Regions from separate parts of the Pseudocitrobacter faecalis genome, predicted to be linked through region 2. Evidence: predicted binding sites of a transcription regulator. Region 2 holds the regulator's gene; the other holds the start of a gene.
The links. The regulator LexA, encoded in region 2, represses DNA repair genes until DNA is damaged. The targets are predictions, from matches to a motif close to TNCTGTATGTACATACAGNA.
Positions count from the first base shown of each region.

Region 1 (4,429 bases), 1.3 Mb from region 2:
CTGCTTCTCACGACGACGTTCTGTTTCACCGATAGCCTTCGCCATCGATGGTGTGATTTTATCGCCATACAGAATGGCTTTACCGTTGATGTTACGCGCGGCGCGCCCAATGGTCTGGATTAGCGAGCGTTCGGAACGCAGGAAGCCCTCTTTATCGGCATCCAGAATCGCCACCAGCGACACCTCTGGCATATCGAGACCTTCTCGCAACAGGTTGATGCCCACCAGCACATCGAACTCGCCAAGCCGCAAATCACGAATAATTTCCATACGTTCGACGGTGTCGATATCTGAGTGCAGGTAGCGCACACGTTCACCGTGTTCTTCAAGATATTCGGTGAGATCTTCCGCCATCCGCTTGGTCAACGTCGTGACCAGCACGCGCTCGTTAATCGCCGTGCGCAGGCGAATTTCTGATAGCAGGTCATCGACCTGCGTCGCCACCGGACGCACTTCAATCACGGGATCCAATAGGCCAGTAGGACGCACCACCTGATCGATAACGTCGCCGCCGGATTTCTCCAGCTCATAGTTCCCCGGTGTCGCAGACACGTAAATCGTTTGCGGCGCGAGGGCTTCAAACTCTTCAAACTTCAGCGGGCGGTTATCGAGTGCTGACGGCAGACGAAAACCATACTCCACCAGCGTCTCTTTACGCGCCCGGTCGCCGCGATACATGCCGCCAATTTGCGGAATGGTCACGTGGGATTCATCAATGACCAGAAGGCCGTCCGCCGGAAGGTAGTCAAACAGCGTCGGCGGCGGTTCGCCCGGCCCGCGTCCCGAGAGATAACGCGAGTAGTTTTCAATGCCCGAGCAGTAGCCCAGTTCATTCATCATTTCAAGGTCAAACTGCGTGCGCTGGCTGAGCCGCTGCTCTTCAAGCAGTTTGTTGTTTTCCAATAACACTTTACGGCGATCCACCAGTTCGTCTTTGATCTCTTCCATCGCCTGTACGATGCGCTCACGCGGGGTGACGTAGTGCGTTTTGGGATAGACCGTAAAACGTTGAATGGTGCCCTCTACGTGGCCCGTCAGTGGGTCAAACAGCGACAGGCGCTCGACTTCTTCATCAAACAGTTCAACGCGCAGCGCCAGGTCTTCTGATTCCGCCGGGAAAATATCGATAACTTCGCCGCGTACGCGGAAGGTACCACGCTGGAAGGCCTGGTCGTTGCGCGCGTATTGAAGCTCGGCCAGCCGCCGCAGTATAGCGCGCTGGTCGATAATCATGCCGACCGTCAGGTGCAGCATCATTTTCAGGTAGAGATCCGGATCGCCCAACCCGTAAATAGCCGATACGGAAGCCACCACAATGACATCACGACGTTCAAGCAAAGCTTTGGTGGCCGACAAACGCATCTGTTCAATGTGTTCGTTCACCGACGCATCTTTCTCGATGAAGGTGTCTGAACTGGGAACGTAGGCTTCCGGCTGGTAGTAATCGTAGTAGGAGACGAAAAACTCAACGGCGTTTTCAGGGAAAAACTCTTTCATCTCGCCATAAAGCTGCGCCGCCAGCGTTTTGTTTGGCGCCAGCACCATCGTTGGGCGCTGGAGATCGGCAATAACGTTAGCCACGGTGAACGTTTTCCCCGAGCCGGTTACCCCCAACAGCGTTTGATGTGCGAGACCATCTTCCAGCCCCTCTTTCAGGCGCGCGATGGCATCAGGCTGGTCGCCAGAGGGTTGAAAGGCCGAATGCAATTTGAACGGTTTACTCATTAACAAGGCTACCTGGTGGCGGGTTGATCGGGCAGGTGATTAATTTTACTCCTCAGCGCAAAATTTGCCAACAAAAAACACTGGATATAAAAACAGTAGCACATTATGGTATTGCTGTTACGCCGTCCTGAACCCACGTTTAGCGGCTGAAATTTGCGCTCTGGCAGGATAAAAAAACGCCCTGCCGAGGTTATCCCCAGAACTTTTTCTGTTTTAACATTTGTCAATATGTGTCATGAAACTTTTATGTCAGTGAGCCACGCTTTCAACCGGGCCATTGCTTTTATTCATCTTACTGATAATAAAAGAGAAGATTGAAAAGCCGCGTTTCGCATCAATTTACTGGCAAGCCGCGTATTCTCTCGTCTGCCGAAGGTTTTCTAACTCTAATACACAAGGTTATCCACAGGAATAGTGGATAAGTGTCTGGAGCCCCTATCCCCTGTCACTCGGGCGTTTTCGTCGATCGCCGCAAAAGCGAGGGGTAAAAATTTTTTATCGTTAAATTTTGATTTTTATCAGCGAAAATCATCATGTGCTTTCTGCGTGACGGCCTTCACATTTTCGTATAAATTTTGCACAGAATTTGCGGGTTATTGCGCCAGTGCTATGCAGTTCCCTCTCTCCAACTCATTCCTCTTTCTTAAGTTAATTCTTAAAAATCAGCCGTTATGCTGAGGAATATCCGTTCTGGCAAGAGAATTGCAATCTTCTTTCGTGACCCCGTCTTTTGGCTTGAGGAGAACACGATGTTGAGTTTGCATGCAGTCAATCATTTCTACGGAAACCAGCACACACTCTGGAACATCGATCTCGAATTGGCTTCCGGCGAGTGCACCTGCTTAATCGGCCTTCCCGGCACGGGGAAAACCACACTGGTGAACTGTATTACCGGTCATCAGCCCATTGAAAGCGGCAGCATGATTTGGCAGCAAACCGGTTCGCCCCCCTGCGATTTAATGCCCCTATCGCCCGTGCGGCGCACAACGCTTGGGATCGGGTACGTGCCTCAGGATAAACGCATTTTTTCGCAGCTTAGCGTGGAAGAGAATTTGCTGATTGCTCTCAAAGCGGCGGGGGAAAACAGCGGAACAGTGAGTCCGGAAATTTACGCACTCTTCCCCTCTCTGTATGCGCTCAGGCAACTTAAGGGCTCTGCTCTCACCGAGGATGACCGTTATCAATTAGCCCTGGCCTGCGCGATGGTCACACGGCCACGGCTGCTGATTCTGGATGAGCCGACGCGCGGCGTGGGCCACGCGTTTATCCATCGGCTGGGGGATTTGCTGCTGCGCCTGAATCGGGAGATTGGGCTGACGATATTGCTCGCAGAACAGCAGCTTCCGTTTATTCAGCGCGTGGCAGACCGTTTCTGCCTGTTACATCGCGGCAGAAACGTGGCCCAGGGCGGCGTGGCGCAGCTTGATGAGCAGTTAATTAAAACGTGGATGACGCCCGGGACAGGGCACTGAGGTCAAGATACTGTCCCAGGTCGTGCTCTGCCAGCGTCGCGCCCAGCCAGGGGATTTCGCCCAGCATCGGCGCATCAATCATCCGTTGCAGCGTCGCCAGATAGGGCTGGTGACGCTTCCCTGGTTCCTCGACATCATTGGCTATCCAGCCCGCCAGCTTCAGGCCAGCCTGCTTGACGGCCTGAACGGTCAGGAGCGCATGGTTGATACAGCCCAGCTTCATGCCGACCACCAGAATCACCGGCAATTGCTCGCGCTGCACCCAATCCGCAAACGTCAGATAGGGCGAAAGCGGCGTATACCAGCCACCCGCGCCTTCCACTAATACCCAATCCGCCTGCGCTTCCAGCGTGCGCAGACCCGCCGACAGAACATCCGCTTCGATCGGGCGCTGTTCCACCTCGCTGATAATGTGCGGCGACGTGGGTTCAGCGAAGGTGTAGGGATTCACCACGTCATAGGCCAACGGCAGCACGCTATTGCGCTGCAATGCCAGCGCATCACTGTTACGCAGTCCGTCAGATGTTTCATCGCTGCCAGAAGCGACAGGTTTGTAGCCTGCTGTCCGGTATCCGAGTGCCCGCGCGGCCTGTAGCAGTGCTGTGCTGGCCACCGTTTTCCCCACTTCCGTGTCAGTGCCGGTAACAAAATAACGTTTAATCACGCGTAATCACTCCAGAAAAAAGATGGTAGGTCAGCGGGCATTGCCCCTCAACTTTTGGCCACGCCAGCTGCAGCTGCTGAAGTTTGCTGCGGGTTAACGGCTCGCGCGCCCGGCCTTCATGCAGATGCGTCGCGCCAATGCCTTTCAAAGAGCGCATCGCGCTCAGCGCATCAGGGAAGAGCAGCGTTATTGAGCGGGCACTACTGTGCTGCTGCCAGCCCGCCTGCGCCTGTCGAAGTGTCTCCTCCGGCAGAAAACGGTTCGCATGGGGGTGCGCATCCACCGCCTGCCAGGCCTGATTCAGCTCGGGCAACGATCCAGCGGTCAGCGTGGTGAAGGCCAGTACGCCACCGGGATGCAACTGGCGATAAAGCTCGGCCAGCGCAATGCGGATATCGCTGCACCACTGCACAGCAAGATTGCTCCACACCAGGTCAAACCCGGCGTCGGGCAACGGAATAGCTTCGATATCCGCCTGCAAGTAGTGCTGTGCCGCCTGCTGCTGGCGCGCCTGCACAAGCATTTCAGCGCAGAGATCCAGCGCGGTGACTTCACAGCCCTGTTCACG
Region 1 covers NZ_CBDDNJ010000002.1:2,896,491-2,900,919, forward strand. Annotated here, with positions in the region: gene uvrB (excinuclease ABC subunit UvrB) at 1-1,725, opposite strand, end outside; gene ACOXYR_RS14430 (ABC transporter ATP-binding protein) at 2,475-3,197, shown strand; gene bioD (dethiobiotin synthase) at 3,163-3,861, opposite strand; gene bioC (malonyl-ACP O-methyltransferase BioC) at 3,854-4,429, opposite strand, start outside.
Region 1: uvrB (excinuclease ABC subunit UvrB) is a predicted target of LexA. The motif match lies at 1,804-1,823, and genes of this name have one in related genera.

Region 2 (4,429 bases):
TTCAGATCAAGAAAAAGGCACGGTAATACGAGGGTTGGCACGTCCTTGTACCAGCGGGCAGGATACGCTTATTGAGGGGAGTTAAGCGTTACGCCGTCAGCGAGACTACCAACGGTAGTCGTTATGGGTTTCCCAATCGCTCACTTCTTTCTCTGCCTGGTCTTTGGCATATCCATAACGTTCCTGGATTTTACCGACCAGCTGATCGCGTCGGCCTTCGATAACGGTCATGTCATCGTCGGTCAGTTTGCCCCATTTCTCTTTCGCTTTACCTTTGAACTGTTTCCAGTTACCGCTGAGTTCGTCTTTGTTCATCATCAGCTCCTTATCATTCGATCATGGATGAGATATCACTTCGTCCTTCGGCGTTCATTTCTGCTGAACGTGATAATAAGTGTAGAAGAGGATATCGCTGACGATTCACTATTCAGAATCTTTAACCATCCTCGCCGTTATGTCTGCGAAGAGAACCAGGTGCCTTTTTGCCAGTGGCGACGCCAGATAACCGCCAGCGACAGGCCACGCAGTGCAAGGAACACCGCCAGCGCCAGCCATAAACCGTGATTGCCTAATACCGGCACCGTCAGCAGCGTTAGGGCGAACCCGGCGGCGGCAACGGCCATACTGTTACGCATTTCCGCGCCGCGTGTTGCGCCGATAAACATGCCGTCCAGCAGGTAGCACCAGACACCAATTACCGGCAATATGGCCTGCCAGAGCACATAGCGATCGGCGAGCTGCTGCAACGACGGCAGCGACGTCAGCATCGCCACGATATGACTGCCCGCCAGCGCGTACACCAGCGCAAAAACCAGTGCAACAATCCCCGCCTGGCGGCAGGCCGCGTGCCAGACCTGTTGCAACTGACTGTCATCACGCGCGCCGTAAGCCTGCCCGGAGTGCGCTTCCACCGCATAGGCAAAGCCATCCAGCGCGTAGGCGGTGAAGGTGAGCATGGTCATTAGCACCGCATTGACCGCCACCACATCGCTGCCCAGCCGCGCACCGAATACGGTCAATGCGCCAAAACAGAGCTGAAGTAATAGCGAGCGCAGCATAATGTCGCGATTGAGCGCCAGCAGGCTGCGCATATTTCCGCGCCAGGCCGTCTTCAGCATGTCAGAGGTAATCCCGCGCAGCACCAGCACCTTACGCGCCATCAGCAGGCCAATGATCATCGTGGCATATTCGGCAATCACCGTCGCCAGCGCCGCCCCCTGCACGTTCATATGCAGGCCCATCACCAGCCACAGGTCGAGGACAATGTTCAGGACGTTGCCGACGATCAGCAAAATCACCGGCGCACGCGCGTACTGAACGCCGAGCAGCCACCCCAGCAGCACCAGGTTCGCCAGCGAGGCGGGCGCGCTTAACCAGCGAATTTCAAGGAAGCGCCGCGCCTGCTCGAGCACTGCATCGCTCCCGCCAACAATGGTGAGCGCCAGATTGATAAGCGGCCCTTTAAACACCACGATGAGCAGACCAGCGCCTAACGCCAGCAACAGCGGTTGCACCAGCGCACGGGCAAGCCGGAGGGGATCTTTCGCGCCGAAGGCCTGCGCGGTTAAGCCCGTGGTGCTCATGCGTAAAAAGAGCAGCAGCATAAACAGGAAGCTGGTCGCCGTTGCGCCAATCGCCACGCCGCCGAGATAGACCGCGCTATCCAGATGACCAATCACCGCCGTATCCACAAGACCCAGCAGGGGAACCGTGATATTGGAGAAAATCATGGGAAGGGCGAGACGCCATAATGCCTTGTCGGCAGCCGTGAAGAGCGACATGCTTACGAACCTGAACAGAAAAGAGAACGAACAACGGCGCATGGTGCGCCGTTGTTATCGGGAGAGGATTACAGCCATTCGCCGTTGCGGATCACGCCAACGGCCAGCCCTTCAATGGAGAAGTTCTGACGGCGAAGATCGACGACAATCGGGGAAAACTCGCTGTTTTCCGGCAGCAGTTCGACGACGTTGCCCTGTTTTTTCAGGCGTTTTACGGTCACTTCTTCGTCGATACGCGCAACAACCACCTGACCGTTACGCACGTCCTGGGTTTTATGCACCGCGAGCAGATCGCCGTCCATAATACCGATGTCTTTCATCGACATGCCGCTAACACGCAGCAGGAAGTCAGCATTGGGTTTAAACAGCGAAGGATCGACCTGATAGTGACCTTCAATGTGCTGCTGCGCCAGCAACGGCTCACCGGCGGCAACGCGGCCAATCAGCGGCAGGCCGGTTTCTTCTTCCACCAGCAGGCGAATACCGCGCGATGCGCCCGAAACAATTTCTATGACGCCTTTACGCGCCAGTGCTTTCAGATGCTCTTCCGCCGCATTCGGGGAACGGAACCCCAGGCGCTGAGCAATTTCCGCACGTGTCGGCGGCATGCCCGTTTGGCCGATATGATCTCGGATGAGATCAAACACCTCTTGCTGCCTGGTCGTTAACGCTTTCATTCCGCCCCCTGGGTGTATATACAGTTATGCTGTGAGTATATACAGTTAACGGCTATTTTGGAACCGCAAAACGCACAAAATACAGGAGTTTTCGCAGATTATGCGAGGCTCAGTGGAAATGCGACCACAGCAGTACGGCCCAGGTCATCACCGCGACGAAAATCGCCAGCAATACCGCCGCAGAGCCCATGTCTTTTGCCCGCCCGGAGAGTTCGTGATACTCCGAACCAATGCGGTCGACCACCGCTTCCAGCGCACTATTGAGAATTTCCACTATCATCACCAGAAGGACGGAGCTTATCAGCAAGACGCGGGTAATGGCGTCAACGTCCAGCCAACACGCGATGATAATGGCCACAACCGAGGCGACCCCTTCCTGGCGGAACGCAGCTTCGTTTATCCACGCTGCGCGAAAACCTTTCCAGGAATAACCAGCCGCTTTGATAATTCGGGTGAGTCCAGTGGTATTATTGGCCATTAAATAGAACCTTTTAGCGTTATACGCATCAATGACAGTAGCTGTTATCGGCGGTAGAACAGAAATCCTGCTGACTTTCTGATATTCTTGCCGCGCATTTGCATGATTAACCAGAGGCTTTACATCGTTTATGTCCGGTTGGCCACGAATTTACTACAAATTACTGAATTTACCATTAAGCATACTGGTAAAAAGCAAGTCTATTCCGGCAGAGCCTGCCCAGGAATTGGGGCTCGATACCTCGCGCCCGATCATGTACGTCCTGCCTTATAACTCGAAGGCCGACTTACTGACCTTGCGCGCCCAGTGCCTGGCGCACGATCTCCCCGACCCGCTTGAGCCGCTGGAGATCGACGGCACCCTATTGCCCCGCTATGTGTTCATCCATGGCGGCCCGCGCGTGTTCACCTATTACACGCCGAAAGAAGAGTCTATCAAGCTGTTCCACGACTATCTCGATCTGCATCGCAGCAATCCGAATCTGGACGTGCAGATGGTGCCGGTATCGGTGATGTTTGGTCGTCGTCCGGGGCGTGAAAAAGGCGAGGTGAACCCGCCGCTGCGCATGCTAAACGGCATCCAGAAATTCTTCGCCGTCTCCTGGCTGGGCCGTGACAGCTTTGTGCGCTTCTCGCCGTCCGTCTCGTTGCGCCGTATGGCCGATGAACACGGTACCGATAAAATTATCGCGCAAAAACTGGCGCGCGTGGCGCGTATGCACTTCGCTCGCCAGCGTCTGGCGGCGGTAGGCCCGCGACTGCCGGCACGTCAGGATCTCTTCAATAAGCTGCTCGCTTCGCGCGCGATTGCCAAAGCGGTTGAAGACGAAGCACGCAGCAAAAAAATCTCCCATGAGAAAGCGCAGCAGAACGCCATCGCGCTGATGGAAGAGATTGCCGCCAACTTCTCCTACGAGATGATTCGCCTGACTGACCGCATTCTGGGCTTCACCTGGAACCGGCTTTATCAGGGGATTAACGTGCACAACGCCGAGCGCGTTCGCCAGCTGGCGCACGACGGCCACGAGATTGTGTATGTGCCGTGTCACCGTAGCCATATGGACTACCTGCTGCTCTCCTATGTGTTGTATCACCAGGGGCTGGTGCCGCCGCATATTGCCGCCGGTATCAACCTGAATTTCTGGCCAGCCGGCCCGATTTTCCGTCGTCTGGGCGCATTCTTTATTCGCCGTACCTTTAAGGGCAACAAACTCTACTCCACCGTGTTCCGCGAGTATCTCGGCGAGCTGTTCAGCCGGGGTTATTCTGTTGAATACTTTGTGGAAGGCGGGCGTTCCCGTACCGGTCGTTTGCTCGATCCGAAAACCGGTACACTGTCGATGACCATTCAGGCGATGCTGCGCGGCGGCACACGTCCTATCACGCTGGTGCCGATTTACATCGGTTACGAGCACGTGATGGAAGTCGGTACGTATGCAAAAGAACTGCGTGGCGCGACCAAAGAGAAAGAGAGTCTTCCGCAGATGCTCAAGG
Region 2 covers NZ_CBDDNJ010000002.1:4,149,289-4,153,717, forward strand. Annotated here, with positions in the region: gene zur (zinc uptake transcriptional repressor Zur) at 1-26, shown strand, start outside; gene ACOXYR_RS20120 (CsbD family protein) at 106-315, opposite strand; gene dinF (MATE family efflux transporter DinF) at 453-1,781, opposite strand; gene lexA (transcriptional repressor LexA) at 1,850-2,458, opposite strand; gene ACOXYR_RS20135 (diacylglycerol kinase) at 2,568-2,936, opposite strand; gene plsB (glycerol-3-phosphate 1-O-acyltransferase PlsB) at 3,067-4,429, shown strand, end outside.